Regions from separate parts of the Tolypothrix sp. VBCCA 56010 genome, predicted to be linked through region 1. Evidence: riboswitches for the same ligand, from Rfam matches in the RefSeq annotation. Region 1 holds a riboswitch; the other holds the start of a gene.
The links. A riboswitch is a leader RNA that binds a small molecule or an ion and turns the genes downstream of it on or off. The one in region 1 is predicted to bind cobalamin.
Positions count from the first base shown of each region.

Region 2: linked by a shared signal. The riboswitch ahead of cobG (precorrin-3B synthase) and the one ahead of AABK37_RS17755 (TonB-dependent receptor plug domain-containing protein) in region 1 are both predicted to bind cobalamin.

Region 1 covers NZ_JBPAOH010000048.1:612-26,342, forward strand. Annotated here, with positions in the region: gene AABK37_RS17700 (hypothetical protein) at 84-614, shown strand; gene AABK37_RS17705 (hypothetical protein) at 801-1,226, opposite strand; gene AABK37_RS17710 (FGGY-family carbohydrate kinase) at 1,435-2,691, opposite strand; gene psaM (photosystem I reaction center subunit XII) at 3,246-3,344, shown strand; gene AABK37_RS17720 (hypothetical protein) at 3,683-4,090, shown strand; gene AABK37_RS17725 (CobW family GTP-binding protein) at 4,517-5,545, shown strand; gene AABK37_RS17730 (FAD/NAD(P)-binding protein) at 5,573-6,814, shown strand; partial or broken gene AABK37_RS17735 (GTP-binding protein) at 6,845-7,609, shown strand; partial or broken gene AABK37_RS17740 (metallophosphatase) at 7,659-8,189, shown strand; gene AABK37_RS17745 (protein-tyrosine phosphatase family protein) at 8,222-8,755, opposite strand; gene AABK37_RS17750 (hypothetical protein) at 8,972-9,163, opposite strand; cobalamin riboswitch at 9,459-9,607, shown strand; gene AABK37_RS17755 (TonB-dependent receptor plug domain-containing protein) at 9,868-11,919, shown strand; gene AABK37_RS17760 ((2Fe-2S) ferredoxin domain-containing protein) at 12,041-12,913, shown strand; gene AABK37_RS17765 (ABC transporter substrate-binding protein) at 12,993-14,204, shown strand; gene AABK37_RS17770 (iron chelate uptake ABC transporter family permease subunit) at 14,356-15,381, shown strand; partial or broken gene AABK37_RS17775 (manganese ABC transporter ATP-binding protein) at 15,474-15,600, opposite strand; gene AABK37_RS17780 (metal ABC transporter substrate-binding protein) at 15,651-15,893, shown strand; gene AABK37_RS17785 (tetratricopeptide repeat protein) at 15,950-16,660, opposite strand; gene AABK37_RS17790 (hypothetical protein) at 17,163-17,627, shown strand; partial or broken gene AABK37_RS17795 (glutathione S-transferase family protein) at 17,640-18,208, shown strand; gene AABK37_RS17800 (YajQ family cyclic di-GMP-binding protein) at 18,304-18,795, opposite strand; gene AABK37_RS17805 (MAPEG family protein) at 18,945-19,337, opposite strand; gene AABK37_RS17810 (DNA recombination-mediator protein A) at 19,592-20,095, opposite strand; gene AABK37_RS17815 (phosphotransacetylase family protein) at 20,313-21,407, opposite strand; gene ebsA (type IV pilus biogenesis protein EbsA) at 21,614-21,988, opposite strand; gene AABK37_RS17825 (hypothetical protein) at 21,978-22,256, opposite strand; gene AABK37_RS17830 (radical SAM protein) at 22,370-23,344, shown strand; gene AABK37_RS17835 (glycosyltransferase) at 23,298-24,746, shown strand; gene AABK37_RS17840 (hypothetical protein) at 24,710-24,907, shown strand; gene dnaX (DNA polymerase III subunit gamma/tau) at 24,904-25,731, opposite strand, start outside.
Region 2 covers NZ_JBPAOH010000276.1:69-5,037, forward strand. Annotated here, with positions in the region: gene AABK37_RS40230 (phosphotransferase) at 48-1,064, opposite strand; adenosylcobalamin-variant (AdoCbl-variant) riboswitch at 1,252-1,336, shown strand; gene cobG (precorrin-3B synthase) at 1,394-2,860, shown strand; gene AABK37_RS40240 (precorrin-8X methylmutase) at 2,864-3,490, shown strand; gene AABK37_RS40245 (precorrin-2 C(20)-methyltransferase) at 3,493-4,191, shown strand; gene AABK37_RS40250 (TonB-dependent receptor domain-containing protein) at 4,799-4,969, opposite strand, start outside.

The DNA.
Region 1 (25,731 bases):
TTCTCCGCACGGCCGTCTTTTAAGCCGGTCTTGCAGCTAAAGGCATCTCGACTCACAGCACCAGGAGAAGTTTCATCACCAAGCTGCACCGCAACGGAACTGATTTGTACACCATCAAAAAAATTACTGGACACAAGGATTTTAAGGCTTTGGAGCGTTATGTGGAAATTGAAGCGCGATCGCTCCCTTCACGCGATCGCCGCGTTATGAAACTTTTACTTTTTCACCAGCATCTAGCGACGAGTTCAAACTTAATTGAAGGGCACCTTCTGTTACTCGACTCCGAGTTGACCAGTATCGCCAACACCTACATTGCCACTAGTGGGCTTCCCAATAATCAGCGGTTTGACTGTCTCTCATCTCCAGGCAGAGAACCGATTCCGTCCAATAACGTTATTGGCGTTGACTGCTACATAGTGTCCACCACACCTATATATATGCCTGGTGTTCACGGTGTAGAAGGTAACTTTTACAAAATTAACCCGCATATGGTGACGGTTAATGGCGTGCAGCGCGGGGACTTTGGGATACATTTTGACAGCAATACGCCCGGTAGTAGCGGCTCTATCGACGTCCGGGATGCGATCGCAGACAAAGTCGATGAATCTAGTTAGCTCAAGTGCCGCTTCTTCAGTTGCTTGGGCTAGTTTGCTGACTTTGGAAGCCTCAATAAATGCTATCTCCTGGCTTGGTTCCATAATTTTGGTTGGTTAAAAGGGTATTGGTCATTGGACGCTTCGCGCACTCCTCGATGGCGATCGCACCCATCAAAAAGCCGTCCCTACCGCGCGGGGACGGCTTTATTCAGACCGTTTAGTTTCTTCCTCTAATTGTTCTGATAATTGTTCTAAATTGGTCAAACGTTTATGCAGCTTACCAAGTTTGACTTCCGTCTCTTCTAACTCCTCACGAGTCTGTTTGATCAGCTGCTTAACAGTTCCCCCACTAGTTTCTCTTTTTGACTGGCTAGAGGTAGTTCCCCCTTGCGACGCCATTTTGGATAATTTTAGTGCGTAAGCGCTTGAGTGTGTGCAGAGTGTGCGATCGCGCATATCCGCCAAGGCTGCAAAGCTACTATTTCGGGAATTGGTTAAAGCTCTAGAGTGAAATATTAAGCGAAACTCACTATCAACAACTTCCCGAAAAGGCGATTCAACGCTTGGGTATCCAATTCCATCAGAAAAATCTCTTGGTGCGGATGACTCTGCGAAGTTTGCACTCGTCAATTACGAATCAACACGCTAATATCTTACGCGATTTGGTTTATCAGCGAATTCATCAAGCTGAATAAGGCAAGTAGAAAGATACTCTCGTTCTTTCGTCTCTCGTTCCAGGTGGAACCTGATGCCTCCTGTATGCTAGAGGCAGAGCCTCTGAGAGATGCGTTCCTACGCTCCAGCCTAGGAACGAGTGAAACTCTTAACTTTGCGCCTCTTAACTCTTAATCTCCACTCCCCGCATCGCCAAAAGCGCTGTACCATACGCTGCTTCGGTATTATCAGAACGCACCACTCTAACCTGTAAATACCGTTTCCTAATTGCCGTCCAAGTGTCATTTGCTGCACCACCGCCAGCAGTATAGACACGCTTTAACTTATCTGCTCCAAGCCGCTGTAGTAATTCATACCCTCGATTTTCTATTCGTGCCATACTTTCCAGCAACCCGTGTAAAAATTCTACACGGGTTGCTGGACGCGGTTCCAATCGCGGTGGTAAATTCGGGTCATTAATCGGAAAGCGATCGCCAATTTTCAACAACGGATAATAATCCAACCCGCTTTCTTCTTCTAAATCAATCTCACGACTGTATTTTTCTAACTCAGCATCCGTAAAAAATTGCCGCAACACTGCACCCCCAGTATTGGAAGCACCCCCAGTTAACCACAAATCGCCTAAACGGTGGCTGTAAATTCCATATCGCGCATCTTCCACGCGGGTACGACTCAACAACTTTAACACCAACGTCGAACCCAGAGAAGTCACCGCATCTCCGGGTAATTTTGCACCACTGGCAATAAAAGCGGCAATACTATCAGTTGTACCAGCACGCACTAAACAATTTTTAGGAAAACCGAATTTAGCGGCAATTTCTGGAAGTAATTGAGCGATCGCACTTCCGGGAGTTACTACTTTTGGTAGATGAATTGGTATTTGCAGTTCTTCTAACCATTCTGGGTATCGGAAATTTTCCACGTCATAACCCAACTTCAAAGCGTTGTGGTAATCGGTAATACCCAACTCCCCATGCAATAAAAACGCCAGCCAATCTGCCTGATGCATGAAATATCTAGCTTCTGCGAAAGATGGTTGTAACGACATCCACAGAAGCTTTACCAAGCTGGAAGTAGCGCTTAATACGGTATGATTGGCGGGTGCGACATTTTGCAAGCGTTCCAGCATGACTGCACCCCGCCCATCATTGTACAACAGCGGTGCGTCTACGGGCTTTCCAGCGGCATCGCACAGCATGACGGTAGAGGAAGTTCCATTGATAGCGATCGCCTTTATTTTAAGGCGCAATTCTGAGGGGATTTGTTCTAACAAGGTAAACAAAGCCGTTTGCCAGCAAGTTGTCTTACCTTCATTTGACATAGACCAAGGATACCGCACCTCCCAAAGCATATTGCCTTCAAAGTCAATCACCACACCCCTAGCACCAGAAGTCCCAAAATCTATACCCAGATAAAACATAGATTAATAATTTTTTCTAAAAAAGCTTGACAAATAACCAATGCCCCATGCCCAATGCCCCATACCCAATAATTGCTTTTTGTAACAAGTTATTCCCCAATTTTGGCAAAACAGGGCTAGAAACTGTAACTAAATTGTTGGGCTAGACAATAATGGATGTTTTGTCCAACAGAAAATTTGTTATGATTGTGAGAACGCGAAACAATCGCGAAAAAAATTAAGGCGCTTAGTACTTGTACAAAAGTTTTAAGAGTAGTCCAACCGCAAGCTCGGTGGTCGAGAAACCCCCAGACCTCAATAGGACTGAAAATAACGGAGTAAAGTAGCAAAGTTTCTTGTTCTTCAAGGTAAAATACAATTTGAAATAGGATAAGTTCTATCCGAATTTAAGCCTGTGGACTGGTGAGTGCCGACACTGCCAGATTGAAGCAGGAAGCAATCCGGTCAATGTCTAACACTGTTTAACTTTGTCTAGCTTTGTCCAAGTGTTGTAGAACGGAAAAGTAGTAAACGAACCGATCAAAATTCCGATTCGATTTGGAGGATTCGCTTTTATGCATATATCAGATACTCAAGTCTTCATAGCTCTCGTTGTGGCGCTAATTCCAGGGATTCTGGCTTTGCGTTTAACAACAGAACTTTACAAATCTTAAGCTGCCTGATATTCGGACTGTAAATTAGGGATTAGGAAAAAATAACATAAGTTTTTCATCAATCCCTAATTGCTAATATCCCCATCTGCCATCCCTGGCAAAGTATCAAAAAGCTAATAATCCTGGCAGTACGAAAGCAGTTTCCATCTTGCGGCTTGATACCGTGGATTGTCGGCAACTGACTACTTACGTTTGCCAGGTTTCTTTTTTAACTATTAATACACGTGTAGCAATCTCGAAAAAATGAAGTAATATGACAGCTAAATAAAACCGTAATTAGTCTTGGTTAGATTTGTACGGTCAGTATGACAGCAGAGCGCGAGGTTATTTTTAATACTATGAATGCATTTCAACCTTCCAGACCCCCACTAGAACCTATACAAAAACGTCGGGTTGCTCCAAGACCGCGCCGGCATCTTCGGCAACGCTCGTATCAAGTGATGGCACTGGAAACGACGGTAAAGATAGGGGTTAATGTTGTCATTTCAGTCGCTGCTACATCTGCCTTGGTACAACTTTTGCCTTATCACTGGTTACAGCAAGACAAATTAAGAGAAATTGGCACTGAAGTCAAGTTGATGGAAGGACGTGTCAACGGTTTGCAAGCAGAATTTAGCCGTAACTTCGATCCGCGCGAAAATAAAACTATTATGCAACAACAATCTAATCGATTTGACCCTAACCAGCGTCAGGTCGTGATTATAAATAAAGATGGCTCAGAAGTCGAACAATTACCTGATCGCTAATCACCAACAGCTAATAGTTAATAGCTGTTGGTTTTAAAACTATATAGTTATCATCTATTAGCTGTTAGCTCAATATTATTGCTTTGTTATTATTAAAGATTATTTCGTAAAATTTATTTATTTAGCTAGTATAAATTGCGACATGCATTTCTCAAGATATTTATTCTTTGCATGACGATTCATCCTTCAATTCAGGAATACTCGATTGTCAATGCGATCGCAACGCTTTAGCAATCCCTAGCATAAAGCGATCGCTATTGCCATAAGCATCGCATATTTACATCATTTTACAATTTAGGTTGCATCTAGCGTTTTTTTATATATAATGATAATCGTTATCAAAAAGTAGAGGCGATCGCTTTTGCAACAAGCAATTGATGAACAGAATAATTTTTCTGAATTTAACTAAAAAATCAAGCAGGGAATATGACTAACACAACGATTAAAAGCCAAACTGATACTGAAGTACTCGACATTCCTAAATGGGGAATGCCAGTCACAATTATTACTGGATTTTTAGGAAGTGGTAAAACCACGCTGCTTAACCAAATTCTTAAGAATAAGCATGACTTAAAAGTTGCCGTCCTTGTCAACGAATTTGGGGACATTAATATAGACAGTCAATTGCTCGTATCAATGGATGAAGATATGGTAGAACTGAGCAATGGTTGTATTTGTTGCACAATTAACAATGGTTTAGTTGATGCTGTTTATCGAGTTCTAGAGCGAGAAGATAACATCGATTATTTGGTAATTGAAACTACTGGTATTGCCGATCCACTACCGATTATCTTTACCTTTCTCGGTACAGAACTTCGGGATTTAACTAAACTGGATTCTGTGATAACTGTGGTAGATTCCGAGGCGTTTACCCCGGAACATTACGAAAGTAATGCAGCATTAAAACAAATAACTTATGCAGATGTAATTCTGCTAAATAAAACTGACCTCACAACTCCAGAAAAATTAAAGGAATTAGAAGCTTATATTCAGGACGTTAAAGCAGGAGCGAGAATCCTACATACTAGATACGGTGAAGTAGCGCTACCTTTAATTTTAGATGTGGAGTTGACTCCAATAGATAAGTATACTTCTAAAGTGTCAGAAGATACTCACGAACATCACCATCATGAGCATCATCATCATCATGAGCATCACTCTAATCATTTAGAAAATGATGGATTTGTTTCTGTATCTTTTGAAAGCGATCGCTCTTTTGATATCCACAAATTTCAAACATTTCTCACCGAACATTTGCCAGAAAATGTCTTTCGTGCTAAAGGTCTACTTTGGTTCAGCGACAGTAACTTAAGACATATTTTTCAACTTAGTGGATCGCGTTATCAATTAGATGCAGATGAATGGAAAACTCAGCCGAAAAATCAATTGGTTTTGATAGGCAAGCATCTGAATAATAGCGAAGTTCACTCTTTACTAAACGAATGTTTAGTATAACTTTGTAATGATTATCATTATTGAAAAATGGAAAATACTCCGCCATCCTTACCTATTAAAATTGACTTAGCAATTATCGGTGCTGGTCCTCATGCATTAACATTAGTAACTCACTTGCTGCAAAAGCGACAAAGTATGCAAGGTAAGTTTCTCGTGTTTGACCCTAGTGGTAAGTGGATGAGTCGCTGGAATCAACAATTTGCAGCTTTGGAAATTCCCCATTTGCGATCGCCTGCCGTTCATCATCCCGACCCAAATCATTTCGGCTTGCGTAAATTTGCTGAGAATCGCTCAACTGAATTACACGTACCTTATGATTTACCGGGAACTCAGCTATTTGCAGATTTTTGTCAGGATGTAATTCAGCGCTTTGCATTGCAACAGCAAGTAATTCCCGGTTTGGTAACTCGCATTGAACCTTTGCCTCACCCAATTCATCCTCGCTTGCGTTTGTGGTTGCAAGATGGACAATCAATTATTGCGCGGCGGGTGGTATCGGCAACGAATAGCGCTAAAATTCAGATACCCGATTGGGTAAACCAGATTGAGTCAGCGTATCCTGAAGATAGACTTTGCCACTCAAGTTCAGTGGATTTACGTAATTTAAACTTAACGGGTGAAAAAGTATTAATCGTCGGTGGTGGGTTAACCAGCGGACATTTGGCTGTAGGTGCCATTTCCCGTGGTGCAAAAGTTCACCTGATAATGCGCCGACAGATGCAAGAAAAATTATTCGATGCCGAACCGGGTTGGTTGGGACCGAAGTATCTCAAGGGATTTTTTGCTGAACAAGATTATCAAAAGCGCTTTGACATGATTGTGCAAGCGCGTAACGGTGGTTCCATGACACTAGAAATGGGAATGCAATTGCGGCGACAAGCGCATAGTGGTAATCTGAAGATTGAGGAAAACTGTCAAATTGTCAAAGCTTCATTCCTTGGTGAAAATTGGCGAGTCGAATGCAGTGATGGTAGTCAAGATGAATGCAGTAGAATTTGGCTTTCCACCGGCACTAAATTTGATGCCACATCTGAAGCTTTATTAAAAGAAGTTTTCGCAGCTTACCCAATCAAGATAGTTAATAATTTGCCAGTTTTAGATGAACATTTGCGCGTACCAGCTTGTGAATTATTTCTGATGGGTGGGTTAGCAGCTTTACAAGTCGGACCAACTGCGCGGAATTTATCTGGGGCGAGAATGGCGAGTGAAAAGATTGTACCAGCAATTGTTAAATCAAGTCTCGCACTTTCACACCTGATAAGTGCTTGATTTTATCATAAAAATGATTATCATTATTATATGCTGCCAATAATCACCGTTGTTGCCGGTTCGGTTGGCTGTGGCAAAACTACTTGGATTTCCCAACAGCTGGCTTTAAGAGAGGATGAAAACGTATTATATTTTAGTCCTGGTACTGGCACTGTTCCCATTGACCAGACACGCATCGCTGCTCAATTTCCTAGAGTTAAAGTCTTTAATGACACTCAACAAGCTGAGTTTATCAACCAGCTAGCTTCTTCAGATGCTGTCTATATAGAATTGGGATTTTATTTGGAATTAAGCGCAGTCAAGCAAATTTTAAATGATCTACCGTATCGAGCGATAGCCATCCTACCACCACACCTAAAAGATTCTGAATGGCACTCCTGGGCAGACGAAATTATACCAGGAGTTGATATTCAAACTATGACACCAGGTATATAGCGTTTTTCCTGCACTGGTGAAGTCGTCGAGGAAAACAGTTTAGAAGAGTTTTGGTATGAAATAACACAGGGTGCTTATGGAAAAGTCACCCGCGCTAAAGGCATTTTTAATGTTGATGATGGACGGTATCTCTACGCTGATTTTACTGTTGGTGTTGCCAAAAGTGATTTTGTGGAATTAAATTCACCCCGGCATTTAGAAGGTAGACCACAACGTTTTAGTGGTTTAGAAATTTTTGCAGAAAACTTAGATGAAGTCAACTTCAGGCAAACATTACAAGATTGCTGTTTGTCTGAATCTGCCATTTTATATTACCAAGAACAGGCGAAACAATTACTTACAGAGGAGATTAAAGCGTGAAAATAGCGGTAATATCATGTATTCATGGCAACTATGAAGCCTTTGATAATGTTTAATTTTACACGGTCTTGCTGCTAACGGAGAACCGACTGAGTTGTTAGAGAAATATGGAGGAGAAACGGTAAAATTATTGTGGGAATCTGTTTCTCGTCAGACAGTGCAATGGATTAGAAACTTAGATTTTGGCTTCTTTGAATTCGATTGTTTGTTAATTCACGGAACAAGCGTATCTGTGAGCGAAAAATTAACACCAGAAACTTCGCCAATTATTATGTGCGATCGCCTGTCCCGGATGCAAGCCAATAACTTATTCTGTGGTCGTTCTGGTTTATCTTTTCAATACCAACTACAAGCAGGTTCCATCACCACAGCAGTCACCACCCTCGATAGTCAAGCTTATAATAACACCATAAAAATGACCCCAAGTCAAATTATTGGCGTAGGTAACGTAGGACGCACTCCTGGAGAAGCAACCTACACCCTTTATAACCCAAACGCAAATCAAGTCGAATTCAAAACTGTCCGCTACGGGCAAAGCAAGGGTTTTGCAGTCAACAAAATTAAAGCAGTTTCAAATTAGATAAAGGTAAACGCTGTAAATCCGACAAACACCTAAATAGTGCGACGACAATTATCTAAAAGTGCGTTGAGTTTGCTTTTAACTTTCTGTGGATTTCGACCTATTAGCAAAGCCACAATCACAGCTTCATCAGGATTTCTTCCAGTTTGCTTCACAGCAGCGATCGCATCAAAATTAGATAAACCTCGACTGTAGACTAACCAAGCAGCAAGCACATGTCCCGTGCGTCCAACTCCACCAGAACAATGGACAACTACTTTCTCATTCTGTTGATTGGCGATCGCTAAAAATGGTAAGATTTTCTCAGTCAAAGTTTCCAACTCAGCAAGCTGGAAATCCTCAATTGGTGCCCAACATACTCGCTCCATACCAAATTCAGACTGATATATCTCTAGCAGATTTTCATAACGAGCCAACTGAGAATTAGAAAGCAAACAACAAACTCGTTGAATCCCTTGTTGCTTCATAAAGTTTATCCAATCATAAACTTGCTGCCGAGATTCTCTAGGCTTTGCTGCACCGAATACAATCATCTCATTTTCGTCAGCAGCAGCAAATTTGTACATATTGTGCGTGCGTGCCATCGCTCAGGCTGTTACAAACTCAACTTACAAAAACATATTTTAGATTATTCAATTTTTTGTCTTACCGTAGTTAAAGGTTTTTTCCAGGTTCTAGCTAGCACCAAAAAATATATCCCCTTACTGCACTGATAACTTAGCGGTTAAACCACCAAGATCGGCGGCAGCAAGTAACCTTAGCAAGCACCCAACAAATAACTCTCAAGCGGTCGGGTGCAGCGATTTGTTGTGCGGCTTCAACGGCTGTTTAAGAGGTGTTGAAATGATTTGTCTGCCACTTGCGGCTTGCTTGTGTCGCAAGTCATCACAAATTGCTTTCAAATCGTAGTTGAAAGCCTTAGCGTGTTCTTCTCGAATTTTATAAATTTCTTCGAGCACTTCATCCTTCCACATAAACGGTTTCACTCATGCACGGTTAAGCGTTTGACTTTTGTATCTTATTCGAGCGATCGCCAGCTTCTACTCAGAACAACAACCAAAAAATATCTAACGAAAACGATTATCATTAGATATTGATAACAATCATTATCAAATCCCATTTGATTTTGACAAAGAAGTAGCTTTAATGCTCAAATAACATCCTTAATTTTAGTAAGAATCTTTCTTATTAAGTCAGGCTGGAGAATTTTAGCGATCGCCAAATATTAAAAAATGTAATGTAAATGTTAATAAAATGGTAAAAGTGGTAAGCTACTTTGATGCGATCGGTTCTGATGGAGAACAGCCATCAGACGCAAGGGGGAAAGTTCGGTGTAAATCCGGCACTGTCCCGCAACTGTGATGAGACGTGGAATCTAGTCTCCGAGTCAGAATGCCCGCCGATAGTAACATTAAACACCCATCTGCGAGGTACGGATGATACGTCAGAATTTTTGATTTGCAAGCTACAGATATAAATTCCAATTCATATATTACTTTCAATCAAATACTGTTTTGATTTGTTAAGAATTCTTCTCATTAGTTATTTAGTGTCTTGGTAATTTTGCTTTGAAAGCATTAAGACACTAACAGTCTTTATCGTCATAAGTCTGTTTTCGAGAAAGCAGATTTAAATTTTGTTTGCGGAATAAACGAATTAACTCACAGCGACAAGTCTTATGTATACTTTTCGTGCAAGTGTTTATTGGGAATTTTTATTAATTATAAAATTGATAGCTATATCTACAATATTCAATGCGGGAAAGGTTTCTGCACAGAATACCCCATCAAATGAAATACCGACACCGGAAAAAGAAGCAGACATTGAATTAAACGTCATCGACAAACTACTGAATCAACCAGTCTTCTCTCCCTTCCGTACTGAAGGGACAGTGAAAGACTCAACCCGTCCTGTGTACGTAATTACAGGTGAAGAAATCGAAGCGCAAGGAGCGAGAAATGTCCGAGAAGCGATACGATTTCTTCCCGGAGTTCTTCCTGATGGAACTACTGGTACGGAAGTTCAAGCATTAAGCGGTCAATTCATTCGCGGTTCTAACAGCAGTCAAGTCTTGATTCTGTTAGATGGTAAACCGATTAACAACCTGGGTTCCGGTGGGTTTGACTTGTCAGAAATTCCCAGCAATATCATCGAACGCATAGAAGTATTACCGGGTGGTGGTTCTACCTTGTATGGTTCCGGTGCGATCGGTGGGGTAATCAATATCATCACCCGTCGTCCGACAGACAAACCCACTACTGAAGTCAAGGTAACTGCTGGTGCTTATGGATTGAATCAGCAGAGTATCCAAACTACCGGAAAAGCTGGAAATCTGGGATATTCTATCGGGTACAACCGCACTCAAGCTGAATATAATTATCCTTATTCCATTCCCGAAGCAAATTTTGAGGGAACAAGAAAGAATAATGATGTTCTTGCTAACAACTTCAACGTCAAACTCCAAGCAGATTTAGGTAAACGCAATACCCTGACATTTTCCGCGCTTTATTTGGGTAAAGAACAGGGAGTTCCCGGAGGTGTCCCCATTCCCCTGCCTAGATTTGGTCAGGGATATTTTAACAGCTTGACTGATAATAATCGCAAATACACCGACCAAGTACTCACAGATTTAACTTGGAATTCTAAACTTGGACAAGGTGAAGATTCGTTACTTACCGCCAAATTTTACGCTGATTTTCTCAACAGTAAATTTGAGAATCTGACATTACCAGCTTCATCCCAAAGGAGGTTTGATAATCAGCAAGATTCCTATGGAGTTCAAGTCAACCATAACTGGAAATTTGCCAGAAATCAAACTTTAACTTATGGTTTTGATTATCGCAGCGTTGCCGCAAAAAATAGCACCTTCAATTATTCCACAAATCTCAACAGCATTACTTACGACGATAGTATTGAACAAGGTGCAATATTTGCTCGTTATGAAATAGATTTAACGCCAAGTTTTAGTCTTAACTTTGGTTTGCGACAAGATTTTAACAGCTTAACTAACGGTTCATTTACCTCACCATCTGTCGGTACAAAACTTGCACTTTCTGATTCTACTACCATCCGCGCTAACTATATTAGAAATTTTCAAGCACCCAACCTTTTCAACTTATACGCAAACGGTGGTACTTACGTAGGCAATCCCAATCTTAAACCGGAAAAAGGTGATAGTTACGATATTGGAATTGACCAAAAATTAGGTGAATTTGGATTGTTGCGTTTGACTTATTTCAACAACACCATCTCTGACTTAATTGCTTATAACTCCGCAGTTACCGTAGCGACTTACGAAAATATTGGCTTAGTTCGCACACAAGGAATTGAAGCTTCATTAAATCTCCAATTAGTCAATAATATCTACGCATTTGTGAATTATACGGCAAATGACCCCCGGATTCTCGAAAGTACAAATTCTGCGGAGGAAGATAAAGAATTAAGATTTGCCGGTGCAGATAGTATCAACGCGGGTATTTCCTATGAGAATTATAAAGGTTTATATGCAGGGTTCCTCATGCACTCATTAGGTGCATATCCGACGAATAATACCAATACTGAATCACTACCGGGGTACACAACATTTGATATAAAATTGCGAATACCTTTGAGCGAGCAATTAATAATTAATGGTAGCGTAGATAATATCTTTGACCAAAGATATCAGTTATTTGCCGGGTATCCTGATGCGGGGAGAGTTTTTCAAGTCGGATTGAACTGGAAATTTTAAGTTTTTTGCACTTGTTGTAATCTTTGGTCAAAAAATATGTAAAACTAGTTACAAAAACTCCGCGTTCCTTTGCGCTTACCTTAGCGTCCCTCTGCGTTTAAATTTCCTCCTTGAAAAAATCATGAATGAATTCAAAACTTGGGTAACACCATTAAATCGCATCATCACTGAAACTACTTTGACTGGCTGGAAAATTGAATACGAACACTTTGATTGCAATAGTGATACTCTCGCTTGTTTACTTTACACCTTATTCCAAGAAAATTGGCATCAAGTAGGGTTAGGACATATCGAACAAGGTAGCGTATTAGAATTAGAATTTCACGAAGCACCAAAAAAATGCGTTCTTTACGATGGATATCTGACAATCATCGCTAATGATTGGCACTTTCATTTATGTATTGAAGAAAATTTCGGTGGTCCTAATTCGGAAACACCTATAGAACTACGACAACAACGTTTAATTAATAAAGGTGCATTTTATCGTCGTCTTAATCCTGAAGGAACACCAAAAACATGGGGAATTCAACTTTGGAATGGTGCGGGGGAACAAGCGATGACAATTTTCTTACCCAATCCTTACGTTGAAGATGAAAATCTCTTACCTGAAGGGAAAGCTAATTTTACTAAATTAGAACTTTATAACGAACTTCGAGACATTTATGTATTAGGTAAAAAATCGATACCATTTGCTAAAAATCCCCTCAAATGTCCTTATATTGCAGTTTGTACTTCCGGACGCTGCTATCCTTCCCGAAATTGGCAACCTATATTTGAAGCGTTAAAATCAGCAGTAACCAAAGCAAAGTTAGATATTGATGTGAGAACTTCTGGTTGTTTAGAAGTTTGTAAACTTGGTCCTGTAGTTTATCATTCAGTTGATAGAACTTGGTACACTTGCGTTAAACCAGAGGTAGCAGAAAGAATTGTTAATGAACATTTAGTTCAAGGTAATAAAGTTACTCAACATATATATCCATCAGACTCGGTTTAGGAATTATCTCACGCAAAGTTTCCTCAACTTTTAGTGTTGAAAGCGGGAGAAATTTTTACTTAGTACATTCTTTCATATAATGACTTTAAAAATTCGCCTAGGTCAATGGAGCATCTTTTTTTCTTTAATTTTCTGTGTAGCTACTTTCATCGTCTCCTGTAACAATATAATCAATCCTCCTGAGAAATTAGCAGATGCAAAAACTTGCCTGCAAAACTATAATCCAAATACTGATTACTTCCCGAATAAGTTGACAGTGAATTACGCCACGGGTTTTACTGTAGAATATCAGAAAAACTATAAAGTTATCACCGTAAAAAATCCTTGGCGCGATGCTAAAACGAGTTTTCAATATGTTTTAGTGCAATGTGGGACACCTGTACCAACAGGGTTTGATAAAAGTCAAATAATTACTGTCCCCGTAAATTCGGCTATCTCGCTTTCCACAACTCATTTACCTCACTTTGCTAAATTAGGAATAGCCGATAAACTACTTGCTGTCAGCGATACTAAAAAAGTGAATACACAAGCAGTAGTTGAAAATATCAAAGCAGGAAAAATCGTTGAAGTCGAGAGTAATGGTAACTTGAATATTGAGCGAGTTTTAGAACTTAACCCTGATGTAGTAATAACATATGGTACAGGGAACCCTCAAATAGATAGTCATCCCAAATTGTTAGAAGCGGGTTTAAAAGTAGCCATAAATGCAGAATATATGGAAACTTCTCCGTTGGGACATGCGGAATGGTTAAAGTTTACGGCTTTATTGTTTAATAAAGATGAGATTGCAGAGAAAATTTTTCAGGAGACATCGCAAAAATACAAAGCTGTAGCTGCAAAAGTAAAATCTCTCAAAAAACGTCCCACCGTCTTTACTGGATTTAACTTTAAAGGGACTTGGTATGCACCAGGATGTAAAAGTTATGCTGCCAAATATTTCACTGATGCAGGTGCTGATTATCTTTGTGTAGATAATTCTTCTGGTAGTATACCTTTATCGTTTGAAGATGTATTTGCACGCGCTATCAAGGCAGATTATTGGTTAAATGTTAGTCAGTCATGGCAAAGTTTAAAAGATGCAATAAGCGAAGATAATCGCTATGGAGAATTCAACGCGGTTAAAAAGGGTAATGTTTATAATAATAACCTTCGCGTGAATTATAATGGGGGTAATGACTATTGGGAAAGTGGAACTAGTAACCCCGATGTAGTTTTATCCGATTTAGTCAAAATTATGCATCCAGAACTATTACCAAATCATCAACTAATTTATTACCAAAAGCTGAAGTAACTTTCTTTAGGACTTGGGCATAAGAATGAAAAAACGAACCGCGTTCGCACAGCGTCTCCGACAGGAGAAGGTACGAAGAAGACGTTCGCGCAGCGTCTCCGTAAGGAGAAGGAAAGAGGGTTACAAATGTTTTTTGCGTAAGTCCTATTTTATGCCTGTAATATTCCTCAGTTTAACTAGCATATTAATTCTTGCTTTTCTACTCGATATTGCCTTTGGTTCCGTGCAAATTCCTATCAAAGAAGTCATCACCATCTTACTTGGTGGAGAATCTTCCCAACCCACCTGGACAAATATTATCCTCAAATTTCGTTTACCTAAAGCATTAACTGCAACCTGTTCTGGTGCTGCTTTAGGTGTCAGCGGTTTACAAATGCAAACATTATTTAGAAATCCATTAGCAGGACCATTCATATTAGGAATTAGTTCTGGTGCTTCCTTGGGAGTCGCTTTAGTTCTCCTCACCGTTAGCGCAACTGGTGGAGGTTTATTATTCAAAAATTCCGGGATACTCGGTGATTTAAGTTTAGTAATAGCTGCTTCTTTTGGTGCTGCTGTCGTGTTGGGAATGGTGTTAATTGTCTCGCAGCGGGTATCAGATACAATGACGTTATTAATTTTAGGATTATTATTTGGTTACGCAACTTCCGCCATTGTGAACATCTTACTAAATTTTAGCGATCGCACTCAAATTCAAAGCTACTTAATCTGGACTTTTGGTAGTTTTTCCGGTGTCACTTGGAGACAATTAACAATCCTTATACCCATAATCATTTTCGGTTTATTAATAGCATTATTGCTATCTAAACCCTTGAATGTTCTAATTTTAGGCGATACCCATGCTCTCACTCTCGGTTTAACTGTCCAACAAGCACGATTCTGGATTATTACCAGTGCCTCTATCTTAGCAGGAGCGATTACCGCTTTTTGCGGTCCTGTGGCATTTTTGGGTGTAGCTGTTCCTCACCTGTGTCGCAGTCTATTAAATACTTTAGACCATCGGGTGTTGGTTCCAGCAGTCACAATTATGGGTGCAATTTTAGCATTAATTGCAGATTTACTAACGCAATTTCCCGGAAGTCAAACAGTTTTACCTTTGAATTCGGTTACTGCTTTAATTGGTACACCAGTGGTAACGTGGGTGATTTTGCATCGTAATTCGCGATCGCACTTGTGATTTATATAAGTTTTAAGAAAGCAAATTATCAGAAGACCATTAATGGTGCGTTAAACTTCGTTATAACGCACCCTACTAAGTTCTTGCGATTTCAGTTCGTTAAAAACTTCAAAAATTATCGCTTCAGTTTTTTTGTCAACTCCGACAAATGGCTCATCAAAAAAGAATCAAGGAAGCTTGCTCAACAAGCGATCGCCCTAAAAATATTCGTTGCTGCTGTCAAGAACGATAACTCCCCAATTTGACGCTAGCAGCACTCCTTAAGTGGATTGGTAAAAGATATCAAAAAAGTCGGTGTACCAACGATTTTTGCGGAAACAACGATTAATCCCAAGCTAATTACAGCGGTAGCCAAAAACGCGAATGTTAAGGTTTTACCACAAGAACTGTTTGCCGATGGTTTGGGGGAAAAGGGCAGTGAGGGCGAAACTTACCAAAAAATGCTTATTTCCAATACCCAAACGATTGTTGAGGGTAGGGGAGGCAAATACACCCCGTTTGCAGCGAAGTAATTTGTAGTAAGCACTCGTGTGTGCTTAAAATAGGCGTTAAAACGCCTACTACGAATTTAAGAACACAGCAACTCACCCAACCAATTTTCGACTTTTAAACGTAAACGCGAGCTACGTTCATCCTTACGAGTGCTTAAGAGCGGTAGTTGATTTAAAGTGCGGCGATAATCAGCGATCGCATAATTCCAATCGCCCCACAGATGATAAGTTCTGCCGCGTTCTGCTAAAATGTGGTCTTCAAGTTGACCGAAAAGTAGTGCTATCTCAAAAGCCTCAATTGCTTCTTCGTATTGTCCCAAATCACGTAAGGTGATACCTCGGTTAATTTGTGCCCGGACATGGCTGGGGTGCAAATCAATCGCCCGGTCGTAGTCGGCGATGGCTGATGTTAATTCTCCACAAGCTGCGTAGTAATTTGCGCGATTGTTATAAGCGCTGGCTAACTTGGGGTTGAGTTGTAATGCTTTGTTGTAATCCCAGAACGCTTTTTGTCTTTCACCACTTTGAAAATAAATCAGCCCCCGGTTATTGTAGTCTACGGCATTGTGGGGATGACGGTTGATTAGTTGACTTAACAGGGCGATCGCTTCGGTGTAATCTCCTTGTTCGGCTAATCTTAAAGCACAAGAGCGTAAGTAACTGTCTTTATTAGCAGATTCCCCGCTACTGTTAGCCTGATGCTGTTGAGCATAACTTGTGTTTTTTAAAACAGCTTTATTTAGGTAAGTTTGCTCACTCTCAGATGCTAAAAATGGGTTTGTATTCATATTTTCCTGCCTGAGCCTCTTGCTCTGTAAGATCAACTTATAATTTTCTTGTGAAGAGTGGTTTCGTCCCTGTGTCACTTGTTAAGGTGTCTATGAGTACTTGGGTACAAGTATCAAGTACAAGTGGGAGTGTTCGCCCTATACCAATAATTGATGCTTCAACCTGATAATAGATACTTCATCCCCAAGTCCAATTCCAGAAACAGCAATCCTCAATCCAATAGACTAGTCAACAAGTAAGAGCGACAACTTGGTAGAATGCCAACAAGCCATTCCGGTGGGACTGGCGGGTACTGGGGAATGTGAAAACTCCAAATCGAACTTAAGAACCCTTCTTTTTCAACGGCTTTAGGCGAACCTAAAAACCTCGACGGTTTATTATTCCCAGAAAATTTGCGATCGTTCACATCAATGAATAAATTTTTTTTGTGAAAAGTAAGAATTTTCTTGACAGTACCCAATTTCTGAATCTGACTTTTAAGTTAAGAGCGAAGATTTTCTTATGACAACTGCAATTTCCTACGCCAACGCTCCCGATTTAGCCGGTGATGATTACATCGTTATCGGTTTGGCTACGTGCTTCATCAAAGAAGATGGAGAAGTTCATCAAGTCGAAGTTATAGAACCTATTCCCTCTGCGGCTTTAGAAGCGATTTTTAAAGGTATTCCCACTTCCTATAAGTTGGCTTGTGGGACAACTTTGGCATCTGTGTTAGACCAAGATACGCAATATTTACCAGATGGCTTTCCTGCCAACGCTCAATTTGGCGAGGAATTTGTGCCCAGAGCGTTTGCAGCTGCTCGCACTTACAAGCGTCGCGAAACCGCAAAATCCCTGATTCCTCAAGGTACAACTTATACAGAGTTCAAGCATTCCACCGAGCGCAAGCGCGTACTAAATGCCAAACGAGTTGTTAACAAGGAAGATAACGTTAAACAACATTCCCACACGCACAAAGTTCTTTAATTTGTTTTAATTATGTTGAAGCTTGACGGTGGCGATCGCAGTCGCGCATCAATTTCAAGTGGTATCTAGAATAGCTCAGTGTTCCCTACGAATTTGTCAAGCTTGATATGCAAGCTGGAGAACACCGTCAGCTTTGAATTTCTCGCAATCAATCCGATGGGCAAAGTCCCGGCAATTGTAGACGGAGATTTTCAGCTTTGGGAATCAGGAGCAATTTTACTGTATCTCGCCGAAAAGTATGGCAAAATGCCATCTTCAGTAGAGGAACGCGCCAAAATTGCCCAGTGGGTGTTATTTGCTAATTCCAGCTTGTCTACAGGAGTTTTTGTCGAGCTAATCGAGAGCGAGAAATGCCCCGCTTGATGACTCCCCTGAATCAAATTCTAGAGCAGCAACCTTTCATACTAGGTAATGAATTCACCGTTGCTGATGTAGCAGTGGGTTCTGTTCTGGGTTACATTCCTATGATGCTCAAATTAGATTTGAGCGCTTACCCAGCTGTGTTGAACTACATCAAGCAGATAGCTCAACGTCCAGCATTTCAAAAAAGCATCGGGGGTGGGAGCATGGATAGTGGTTAGTGGGAGCGTGGTTAGTGGGAGCGTGGATAGTGGTTAATTATTGATTCCCCCCATTACCCATTACCCATTACCCATTCCCCATTACCCATTACCCATTACCGATAGTTCGTAAATTGTAGAGCCACCGGGTAGTCTTCTTGCTTCAACCGCTGAATTACAGTTTGCAAGTCATCTTTATTTTTAGCGCTAACTCGTACAGCGTCACCTTGAATTGACGCTTGTACTTTTTTGAATTCGTCACGAATCAATTTAGAAATTTGCTTGGCAATTTCTTGGCTAATGCCTTTTTGGAGTTTGATTTCTTGACGGACGCGGTTTCCGCTGGCTGATTCAACTTTGCCAAAATCAAAGATTTTTTGAGAGAGACTGCGCTTGGCGGCTTTTTCGCGCAGGATGGTGTGTACAGACTCTAAGGTAAACTCGCTGTCGGTGCCGATGGTAATGTTGTCTTCGTTCAATTCGACAGTAGTTTGAGAGTCTTTAAGATCGTAACGGCTTTTAACATCTCGGACAACTTGATCGACGGCGTTGACCAATTCTTGTCTGTCAAAATCGCTGACAATATCAAAGGAATAGGTAGAAGCCATAGAACATTTTGGATTAGGTACTAGGGACTAGGGACTAGGGACTAGGGACTGGGGATTTGAAGAGGGGAAAAGGGACTCATGGGAAAGGGGAAAGAGGAAAAGCCCTATGCCCAATGCCCCATGCCCCATGCCCCATGCCCTATGCCCAATTAGCTAACTTGAATGATGCTGAGGGCGAAAAGAGTACCCCAACTGAGGGAGCCAACAGCAAACATGAGCGATCGCAAAAGGGGTATATTCAAAATATAAAAGATTGAGTATAGCAACCGAGCCGCAACAAAAGCGATCGCTGCGACTACTGCGATAGGAGAATTCACATTCGTTACGTATGCCATCAAAGCTGCGGCAGCAAAAATCATAAATCCTTCAAAAGAATTTTGATGTGCCCAGGTAGCTCTTTGTCCGTAGGGTGGTAGTTTGTCAAACATAGCGCGGGGAGCAGATTGATCGTATCCCACACGCATACGAGCATAACCCACTACCAAAAACGGCAGATAAATTAGCACCGCAGCGGCTGCGATAGAGTACAAAAAAATAGTCATTGGTTATTGGTCAAGAGTCATTAGTCATTAGTCATTAGTCAAGAGTCATTGGTGAGCCAGTGCGTTGGGGAGGACACCTGTGTGGGCGGCTTTGCCGACTTGAGCAGCGTGTCCGTGGAGGCAGTGCGTTGCGGGGGTTCCCCCCGTTGTAGCACCTGCCGTCGGCTGTGCCGACTTGAAGCACCTGGCGAACCCCGAAGGGGTCAGCGGTCAAAAATACACATACCAACGACACTCGTACAAATAACTAATGACTAATCAAAGTAGAACAATGTCACCACTTTTCTTTGTTCTTCTGCTTCCCCACAAGTTTGCAACAAAGTGCGGCTGTCGTGAAAAGCAAAACAAATTAATTGTTGACAACGAGAAACAATTTCCTTGTTACACAGGTAACTAGCTTCAGCAAGAGACAGATGATCGTTACTGGGATTTTCAACCAGATGCATTACCTGTTCTAATTGCTGTCGCGATTCATTGGGTTGGCGTTCCAAGCTTTGGGGTAGAATCACCGTTAATAAATTGGCATCAGCCCGCATTGCTCCCCGGATGGCAGCTGAATTGGTACCTGTAGCACCAGATGTGATGATGCGATTCCCTGATAGAACCAGGGCATAAGTCATCATCTCAATCAGATTTTGATGCGTAATCGGAACGTGGCGAGAACCAAGCAAGGCGATTCGTTTAGAACCTGTTTGCTGGATAGTTGCCAGTTCTTGGGCTAATGTATCGAGGTTAATAAGGTCTATGGACTGACTCAAAGATGGACAGAATCAGATTAAACAACCCAGATATTCTACCAAACAGAGTGTAAATACGAATCGGCTTGTGGTGAAACATTAATACAATTTTTTGCTTGCTGAATTTAATAGCTGGATGGTTTGGGTTCCCAGACCATCCTCAATACTTCATAGATAACGCCATTCAGGAGGATTTTACCTTGTCTTCCATCAGCCTAGCTGACGAATTACACTAGTTTCACTGGATAGCCACTGCGGGATTTAAGCCGAGTTGAGACAACAAGCGGTTAATATCAAAATGTTCAGCCATCAATTGGCTAATACAGTGAACTTTAATCGGTTCGTGGACGCGCACTTGACCGAAAGTACGATCAACAATTTCTACAGTGGTGAGGGTATCCAAATCTACTGACAAAATGGGGATTTCTAGTTCTTCAGCGCGATTGAGGATGAACGAAGGTGGTGGGAGTTGTCCGGTAAGGATGAGACATTGAGTGGACGTTTCCAAAGCAGCTTGTTGAATTTCCACACGATCGCCTCCTGTAACTACCGCCATATTTCGCCGTTTGCGGAAATACTTCACTGCGGAGTTGACATTCATCGCGCCAATTGCTAAACTCTCAACCATTAAATCTAGGCGATCGCTACCACAAAGAACTTGGGCATTTAACTGCTTTACCAATTCGCCAACGCTAACACTGCGTAGCAAGTCATTTTTCGGCAACATTCCCAGTACGGGAATACCTTGTTGTTCCAAAAACGGACGCAACTGAGCATCAACTTCTTCTATTTGAGTTCCGGGGATATCGTTGAGGACAACACCAATTAAGCGATCGCCTACCCGCTGTTTTGCTCCTAAAAGTGCCTCAACTGAAAGCAGCGATTTATAACGACATACCAACAACACAGCTGCATCAACAACATCAGCCACTTGCAGCAAAGACAAGTCAAATAAATTGCCTTCTGACAAATTGCCAGGGCCTTCTAACAATACCAAATCGCCGCCAAAAATTGGTAAATATTGCTGTCCTAAAGTGGCACGATAATCAGTTTTGTCTTCTCCACGCAAGCGTTTTTGTATAGCTACTTCATCTAAAGCAAGCATTGTCGGTGCAATCCGGTTTGAAGGTAAATTGAGGCTGTTGGCAATAAATTGCACATCTTCCTCAACTACACTTCCTTCAAATTCACTCAAACTTGTACCTAACGGTTTACCGTAGGCAATATCTAATCCTTTTTGCTTTAGCAGATGCGACAAACCTAAAACTGTGGCAGATTTGCCACTGTAACTTTCAGTTGAGCCAATGAGCAAATACTTAGCAGATTTTGGCACACATGCACTCCTTATTTCAAAAGAAAGTAGAACCTAGTTAGATCCTAATTCTAGGTCGAAGTTCGCTTTCAAGGTTGCTACCAAACTCGTTGACTGAAGCGATCGCCCAAATTTCAAGGATACTTTCTAGCTTGAAATCGTACCTTTTTTGGGCGAAGTTGCTAAAACTGAGAATTATTGAATTATATTTCCCCGCTTTGCTTTGTTTATTCCTCTACACGCAGCAGTTTGCGGTAAAATGCTTGTGAAAAATCAGTTATGCGATAGCGCTTATAATTTTCCATCAGTTCAATTAAAAAATTAATAAACTCGAAACTTGCCATCATCAGTTCATAACTTAATTCCGCGTCGCCATCAAACTGCAATCGGCAACGAGTTAAGTCTGACGGTAGGGTGGCAATATTCCAAGTAGCGACAAAGGGAACGTGTTCGCTGCCCTCTATTTTGCGTTTTCCCTCCAAAACGCCTTTTTGATAAAGACCGATGGCATAACGCAAAAAATCGCGCTTGCTGGTTTGAACGTAAGGTAAGTAGACGCTTGCTTGTTGTTGAGTCGCTGGCTGGAGTTGCTCAAAAGACATAATTTAATACTCCTCTAGTTAGTTGACAACCGGGGATGTAGGTAGCTTTGAATAGTGTTCCCAAAAAATTGTTATTCATAACTATGGGGGGAGTGGGGAGTGGGCAGTGGGGAGTGGGGAATGGGGAATGGGGAGTGGGCAGTGGGCAGTGGGGAGTGGGGAATGGGGAATCGGTAATTGGTAATTGGTAATTGGTAATCGGTAATGGTTGTAGAATAACCACTAACAACCAACCACTAACAACCAACCACCAACAACCAACCACCAACTACCAACCACCAACTACCAACCACTAACAACCAACCACTACCAAAAGAATGTTGACTGTTGGTTAACTCCGTTTAAAGATGTCTTAAGGAAAACTTTTAGTGGGTTTACACTATGGCTCCGCTGGTTGCAAATTATTACTTGACGTATCGCTGTAATGCCCGGTGTCACTTTTGCAACATTTGGGCATTAGAACCGGGAAAAGAAGCTGATTTGGAAACGATTAAGCGTAATTTAGAAGATTTACGCCGTTTGGGGACTAAATATGTAGACTTTACGGGTGGCGAACCTTTATTAAGACATGATGTCGGGGAGATTTATACCGAGGCAAAACTGCGGGGTTTTTATACCAGCATGACGACGAATACCATTTTGTATCCGAAAAAAGCTAAGGAAATTCAAGGTTTAGTAGACTTTTTGAATTTCTCTTTGGATGGTGCGGATGCAGAAACTCACGATCACTCGCGTGGTGTGAAGATTTTTGACAATTTGGTAGAGTCGGTAGCGATCGCTAAATCTTTAGGAGAGTACCCGGTACTAAATCATACCGTTACTGCCCAAAATTACGATCGCATTCAAGAAGTCGCAGCATTAGGACAAAAACTAGGTGTTCGCGTCTGGCTAAACCCTGCTTTTACAGCTTATGACCAATACAACTCTAATAAGAACCCTACCCCAGAAATGGTAGCGGCAATCGAAGCTACTGCGAGGAAATATAAAAATGTCGGGTACAATAAGGCTGCATTGGCTTTTATTGAAGCTGGGGGCAATGACACTAAAAATCCCCGCTGTAAGGCGGTGGATGCCGTGATTGCGATTTCTCCCAATGACGAGCTGCTACTACCTTGTTACCATTTTGCCCAAACCGGAGTTCCGATTAACGGGCGACTTTACGAACTCTATCGTGAGTCAGAAGAAGTGGAAAAGTATCGCCAATCTCAAGGTAAGCTAAAAGTGTGTGAAGGTTGCACAGTTTGGTGTTACCTGATACCCAGCTTCTTTATGGGTGTAGACAAATACTGGTTATTGAATCAAGTAACTTATGCCAGCGAATTCCTGGCCCGAAAACGATTCTTACAACGAGCTTGATCCGCTCAACTCTTTATTTTCTGATGTATCGGGAGATGATGAGTTAGAGGAAGTAGAGACCGATCCCGTGTTTCTACCATCCCGGTTTCAAGGTCGGAGAAAAAAAGCCGCTCTAGTTTTGACTGTAGTCTGGAGCGGCACGATCGCTTTACATTTAGTTTCTTGGGGTTCTATTTTTATCCTCGGATTGACCACTATCTTAGGAATTCACGCTCTGAGAATCGTGTTTGCTAGACCGGGCAAAGAACACTTAGTAGGGGAGAATAATTTCTTCCCCTACCAAGAGGAAATGCTGGGTGATTTACCAAAAGTATCTGTATTAGTGGCGGCTAAAAATGAAGAAGCAGTTATTGCCAATTTAGTCAAGAATCTTTGTAGTCTAAAATACCCGCAAGGGAATTACGAAGTCTGGATAATTGACGATAACAGCAGCGACACAACGCCGCAGGTATTAGCACAACTAACGGAAAAATACAATAACCTAAAAGTATTAAGACGTTCAGCAGAAGCGAGTGGCGGTAAGTCAGGGGCATTAAATCAAGTTTTGCCACTGACACAAGGGGAAATTATAGCGGTGTTTGACGCTGATGCGATTGTGTCGCCAGACTTGCTATTGCGGGTAATACCCTTGTTTGCTAAAGAAAAGCTGGGGGCGGTGCAGGTGCGAAAAGCGATCGCCAACGCCAAAGAAAACTTTTGGACAAAAGGTCAAATGGCAGAAATGGCAGTTGATGCCGTTTTCCAAAAGCGGCGGATTGCCATTGGTGGAATCGGCGAGCTGCGGGGAAATGGTCAATTTGTCCGGCGCGAAGCTTTGGAATGCTGCGGGGGCTGGAATGAAGAAACCATCACCGATGACTTGGATTTGACATTCCGCCTGCATTTAAACGACTGGGATATTGATTGTGCTTTTAATCCAGCGGTGGAAGAAGAGGGCGTGACGAATGCGATCGCTCTTTGGCATCAGCGCAACCGTTGGGCAGAAGGCGGATATCAGCGCTATTTAGATTACTGGGATTTAATTCTCCGTAACCGCATGGGGAGAAGTAAAACCTGGGATTTGCTGATGTTTTTGCTGATTATGTATATTTTACCGACAGCAGCAGTACCAGATTTATTGATGGCGATCGCCCGTCATCGTCCACCAATTCTAAGTCCAGTCAGCGGCTTGACAGTCACCATGTCAATGGCGGGTATGTTCGCAGGTCTAAAGCGGATACGTCAAGATAAAGAGAAAAAATTTCGCGTTTCTAGCTACTTTGTGCCTTTGCTTCAGACATTACGCGGAATTATATACATGTTCCACTGGTTTGTAGTCATGAGTAGCGCCACTGCCCGCGTGTCAGTCAGACCAAAGCGGTTGAAATGGGTGAAAACACTGCATCAGGGGACTGGGGACTAGGGACTGGGGACTGGGGACTGGGGACTAGGAACAAGGGAGACAAGGGAGACAATTTCTTTCTATTACCTATTCCCCATGCCCAATGCCCAATGCCCAATGCCCAATGCCCCATGCCCAATGCCCCATGCCCAATGCCCCATGCCCCATTCCCAATTCCCTAATCTTCTTCCGCTTCTTCTAACAAATCAGGTGTAGTTGTATCTGACACTTCTACAACTTCTTCTGTGAAGCGGATAATTTGACCATCAAAAAATTTCGCCAGACCTCGAGCTGCGATCGCCACTAGATCGGCATTTTCCATATCAGCGACGGAGAAAGGTGGTGCAGGCGATCGCGGTGGAGGCATTTGCACTGCTTGCGGAACTGAGGGAGATTCAGTTCTTGCGGATCGGTTTTTTGCTGGTTGGGAAACTTCTGCTGGCGGGGTTATATTATCGCTTTGATTATTACTTTGAGAACTCGGCGGAGGTTGCGCTTTTACGTCGTTAGGCTTTGGGGGAGTAGAAGGTGGTGACGACCCGCTAATTAATTCTAGATTTACTTTTATCTGACGCTGGAAAGCTTTTTCAAAGGCTGTGGCAATTACAGGCTGCTCTGTCTGAAGCCTTTTATACCAAGCTGGCGATTTAATTCCAATCCGAGCAAGATTACCATCAAACTCAATCAGATGGCACATTTGACGCAGCAATGAACCTGTAGAAACTGGTAGGTAAGTCACTACCTTTTGCCAAGTTTCTGCAAGTGAAGCATCGTTGGATTCTGCTGGAGGTGTGGGGGAAGCGTGGTGTGGGGGAGTGGGGGGAGTGGAGGAGTGGGGGAGTGGGGGAGTGGGGGGAGATGGGGGAGGTGAGGGAGATGGGGGAGTGGGGGAGGATGAGGGAGTGGGGGGACGATGATTGCTTGGCGATGCTGTTGGGGTAGTGATGGGTGCTAGGCTTGGGGCTGCGGATTGGGTGTTGGCGCTGGGTAATAAGCCTAGCAATGT
Region 2 (4,969 bases), on a different contig from region 1:
TGCATTCGCATTGCACTCTTATTGCCTTTGTTTGATTCGCGATCGCATTAATGAAATGCTGTACTAAGTAGAGTAGCAGTGTTTTCTTCCAACCAATCTGACAACAGCAGCATTCTCGCTACCGCATCTACTACGCTTTGGTGAGTTACTTTCCCTTCAATCAGCCATCCTGTCCAATAGACAATGCAGCTTGCTTGTTGTAAACGCCAAACTAATGTTAGCGCTTCTAGCTCCAATTGTGAAAGGCAAACGTGTTTAGCATACCCAGTGCTGAAAGCTTTGACAAATTCTAAGCTCGGTGCTTCCCCAGAAAATCGGGTAAAATGGTCGAGTGCTGCAACGTAATCCATTAACCGCAAGTCAAAAGTAGCAAACTCGAAGTCTAAAACTCCCACTACACGATTCTCCAGCAGCAAAACGTTAGGAGACAAGTAATCCGCATGAGTTGTTTGAACTGGAAGGATTTTGTAAAGATTAGGTGCAGCTTCAATAACTTCTGTCAATGTCTTTACAAGGCGCTGTTGCTGCATTAAAGTCAATTTAAGCAACTTTGGAATTTCAAGCGGTGTGACTAACGGATGAATATGATTCAAATCTCCCCATGCGGGTAATTGAGCCATTTTTCCTTCAAAATCGAATTTAGCAAGGGCATGATGCAATTCTCCAAGCGTCTGACTGATAGCATGGGTATGAGCGAGATTTTGGCGATCGCTGCTGTTACCGGCAATGAAAGGAAGCAAAGCAACACGCAGTAGTGAGTTATCCTGCTTAACTGTAACCAGCGTTTCTCCAAATGAAGTTGGTATGGGAGTTGGAACTACAAACGATAAATTGCGCGATCGCAAGTACGCTAGCAATGAATGTTCGTACTCAATTTGTGCAGTAGTTATAGAATCGTTGTATAATTTTAAAACGTATTTTTCTGTCTGTGTCTCTACAAAAAAGGTTGTGTTGACAGTACCTTGGTTCGTTGGTTGAACTTTTAAGATTTCGAGAAATGACCACGCATTCAGAAGAGCGATCGCATCTTCTTTAGATAACTGTGAGTGTTGAGAATTTCCCATGAGTAAATAAAGTAGGTTAGGATATTCTTAGTACAAGCACAAATTCATCACGAATTAAAATCAAGAAAGCTCTGCGTACCTCTGCGATTACTCAGCGCTCCTCTGCGTTGAAATTAGATTTATCCATATTTTAAGAAAGATTAGGCATTCGTGATGCACTAACTGAGGAACGTGATATGCTAGATAAGCTTAAAGTTAGGAAACTCCGGTGCAATTCCGGGACTGTGCCGCAGCTGTAAAAGGTTTACCTGAGTCAGAATGCTAACTTAAGCGGTGTCTAACAAACACTTATATTATCTATTCCCTGCGTCGCACGGGGAGTTACTGCCATGTCATGTCCAACCCTCGAACTAGCCACATTACCAGTATGTCCGGGTTTATTTTACGCTACCCCGGCACGAGATGGAATTCTTTCTCGGATTCGGATTCCTGGGGGAATTATCAATAGTCAACAAGGACGTGTTTTAGCAGAATTTGTAGAAAGCTTTGGTGAAGGATATGTTAATGTCACCAATCGAGCAAATTTGCAAATCCGAAAAATTCAAGGTGTTACCCCAGAAGTTCTAACAACGTTGCAAAAAGTTGGACTTGCAGCAACTTTAACAGAAGTCGATCATCTCCGCAACATTATGGCGAGTCCGACAGCGGGAATTGACTCGTTAGAGTTGATTGATACTCGTCCTTGGGTGAGAGAATTAGATGCATATATTTGCGGACATCCAGAATTAAAAGGATTATCAGCCAAGTTTAGTGTAGCGTTTGATGGGGGTGGGGCAGTTCGAGTGTGCGATCGCCCTAATGAAATTATATTTAGTGCCATCGCTCTTTCTGAAGACTGCGGAATGGTTGAAAACAATATTTACTTTCAGCTTATACTAGGCGATGCGACAAACATCTTACTTCAACCGAAAGAATGTTTAAGCGTGGTGGTGGCGATCGCGCAAGTTTATCTGGATAATGTAGATCAAACTAAGAAAAGCAAACTCCGTTTAAAACACCTTTTGCAAGATAAAGGTGTCGAATGGTATTTACAACAAGCTCAAGGTTATCTTCCTTTTCCTTTATTAAAGCGATTAAAACCAACTTTAGATAAAAGTATAAATCCCAAAAACTATAATTATCTGGGAGTTCATCCCCAGCGACAATCAGGACTTTCCTACATTGGAATTATCTTACCGTTGGGACAGCTTTTAAGCAAACAATTACACTCTTTAACAGATTTAGCACAAACTTATGGCAGTGGAACGCTCAGATTAACACCTTGGCAAAACTTATTAATTTCCGATATTCCTAACTCAAGCATTCCCCACGTCAAAGATGAAATTGAACGCTTGGGTTTACATTGGAATGCAAATCACATTCAAGGTTCTCTCGTAGCTTGCACAGGTAAAACAGGCTGTGCATCTTCTGCTACCGATACAAAACAACAAGCCTTAGCTTTAGCAGATTATTTAAAAAAGCATATCACCTTAGATGTACCTGTAAAAATTCACTTTAGCGGATGTCCGAAATCCTGCGCTTATCATGGCAAAAGTGACATCACTTTATTGGGTACTTTAGTTGAGAAGGATGAAACATTCGTCGAAGGCTATCACATCTATGTGGGGGATAAACAGCAGGCATTTGGACGTGAGTTATATCCTAACGTCTGTATTCCTGAAGTACCTCACCGGATTTTGCAGATGTTGCAAGTATACCATGTTAAGCGTACCCAGCTTGATGAATCTTTTGGAGAATTTACGAATAGATACACAATTGCCAAATTGCGGCAATTATTTGATGAGGAAGGGCAATAGCCGATGATAGATTATATACGTGATGGTGATGAAATTTATCGGCGCTCTTTCGCGATTATTCGCTCAGAGGCAAATTTAAACAGCTTATCTGCGGATTTAGTATCTGTGGCGGTGCGTTTGATTCATACTTGCGGTATGACTGATATTATCACAGATTTAGCCGCTTCAGACAACGCCGTTGCCGCAGGACGTGCAGCTTTAATAGCGGGAAAGCCGATTTTATGCGATTCGCAAATGGTAGCAGAAGGCATCACCCGCAAGCGATTACCAAGAGAAAATCCTGTAATTTGTACGCTTCACCATCCAGAAGTCCCAGCTTTAGCACAAAAGGTAGGAAATACACGTTCAGCAGCAGCTATGGAACTGTGGATACCACATATGCAGGAAGCAGTAATTGCTATAGGTAATGCACCAACGGCACTTTTTCGCTTACTAGAAATGCTTGATGCGAAAGCGCCAAAACCCGCTTTAATTCTCGGCTTTCCGGTTGGTTTTGTCGGTGCGGCAGAATCGAAAGCGGCTTTGGCAGAAGATAGCCGTGGCGTGCCTTTTATTACTATACATGGACGACGCGGTGGAAGTGCAATGGCAGCAGCCGCCGTGAATGCGATCGCCAAGGAGGAACAATAATTATGGTAAAATCTGGTTGTCTCTATGGTATCGGTGTCGGTCCTGGCGATCCGGAATTGATGACGTTAAAAGCGTTGCGGCTATTGCGGACTGTTCCTGTACTCGCTTATCCGGTATCGTTTGGTAAAAGCCTCGCTCGCTCAATTGTCGCCGAATATCTACCTGAAGGTCAAATTGAGATACCCATGCTCTTTCCCTTCAAAATTGACGAATCTGCCCAACCTTATTATGATAGTGCTGCGGAAAAACTCGCCGAATATCTCAGCGCTGGACAAGATGTAGTTGTACTATGTGAAGGCGACCCGTTTTTCTACGGTACATTTATGTATCTTTATACTCGGTTATCAGAACGATTTCCTACGCAAGTCGTTCCCGGTGTATCGTCTGTGATGGCGAGTGCATCAGCTTTAGGCGTACCGCTGACTTATCGTAACGATGCTTTTCTGGTGTTATCTGCGATACTTCCGGCTGAAGAATTATTGGCGAAATTAGCAGTTGCGGATGCTGCTGTCATCATTAAGCTGGGTAAGCACTTTACAAAAGTTTACGAAGTGCTGAAACAATTGGGATTAGCTGAGAGAGCAAAATTTATAGAAAAAGCCACAATGCAGAATCAGCGGATTGTACCTTTGAATGAAGTTGATCCGACAACTGTACCTTATTTTTCCTTAATTATGATACCGAGTCAATGGCAGCCATAATGAAAGCATCTGGATGGCAATGCAGCCCTGCGACGAGCAGTTGCACTCACCATTTTGACGAAGCTAATGCACGATAAGTCATAGTTGAGCGATCGCGTGGGTCAGTTGTTAGTTAATTGCGGCGTGAGTGTGACACTTCTAAGTACTATTTTGCATTAATTCGTAGCTTTTTTAAACGCAGAGAGAAGTTTGAGCGGAGGTTTCCTCCGTTCGCCCTTGGCGTTGCCGTTGGCGAAGCCTCTCGAAGAGAAGGCATCAAAGCTTCGGTGGGAGTGCAAAGGTAAGCGCAAAGGTGAATCAGTCGGCGGAGTCGGTTTCCTGAGCCAGCCGCGTGCGCGGGTTAAGAGCGTTGAGCGGACTGGCGTTCCCGTCGAACTGATGAACCCGAAGGGTACGCAGAGTCTTCGTTCAGATTTTCGCTACGAACTTATGCAATGTTGTACTTAGTAATGTTATACAACATTAAGTAGGTCGGTAGAAATAAACATAACTATGTAACAGTATGTAAATTAGGCTCAAAGCCTTACCCCAACTGCCAACTCCCTACTCCCTACTCCCTACTCCCTTGTCATAACTACGATTTTTAATGCCGACCTACTTAGCATTATCAGAACGTGTATGAAATGGTTCCTTGGACTGTGAATGGCGCACCTGGGTAAATAATGTTTCTATTTTGAGCTGTCTCGTAATATTCAACGTCAAAGAGATTTCTGATATTGAGGGCAACCCGCCACGTATCGCGTTTGTAGAAGATGGTGGCATCTGTTCTGAAGAAGCT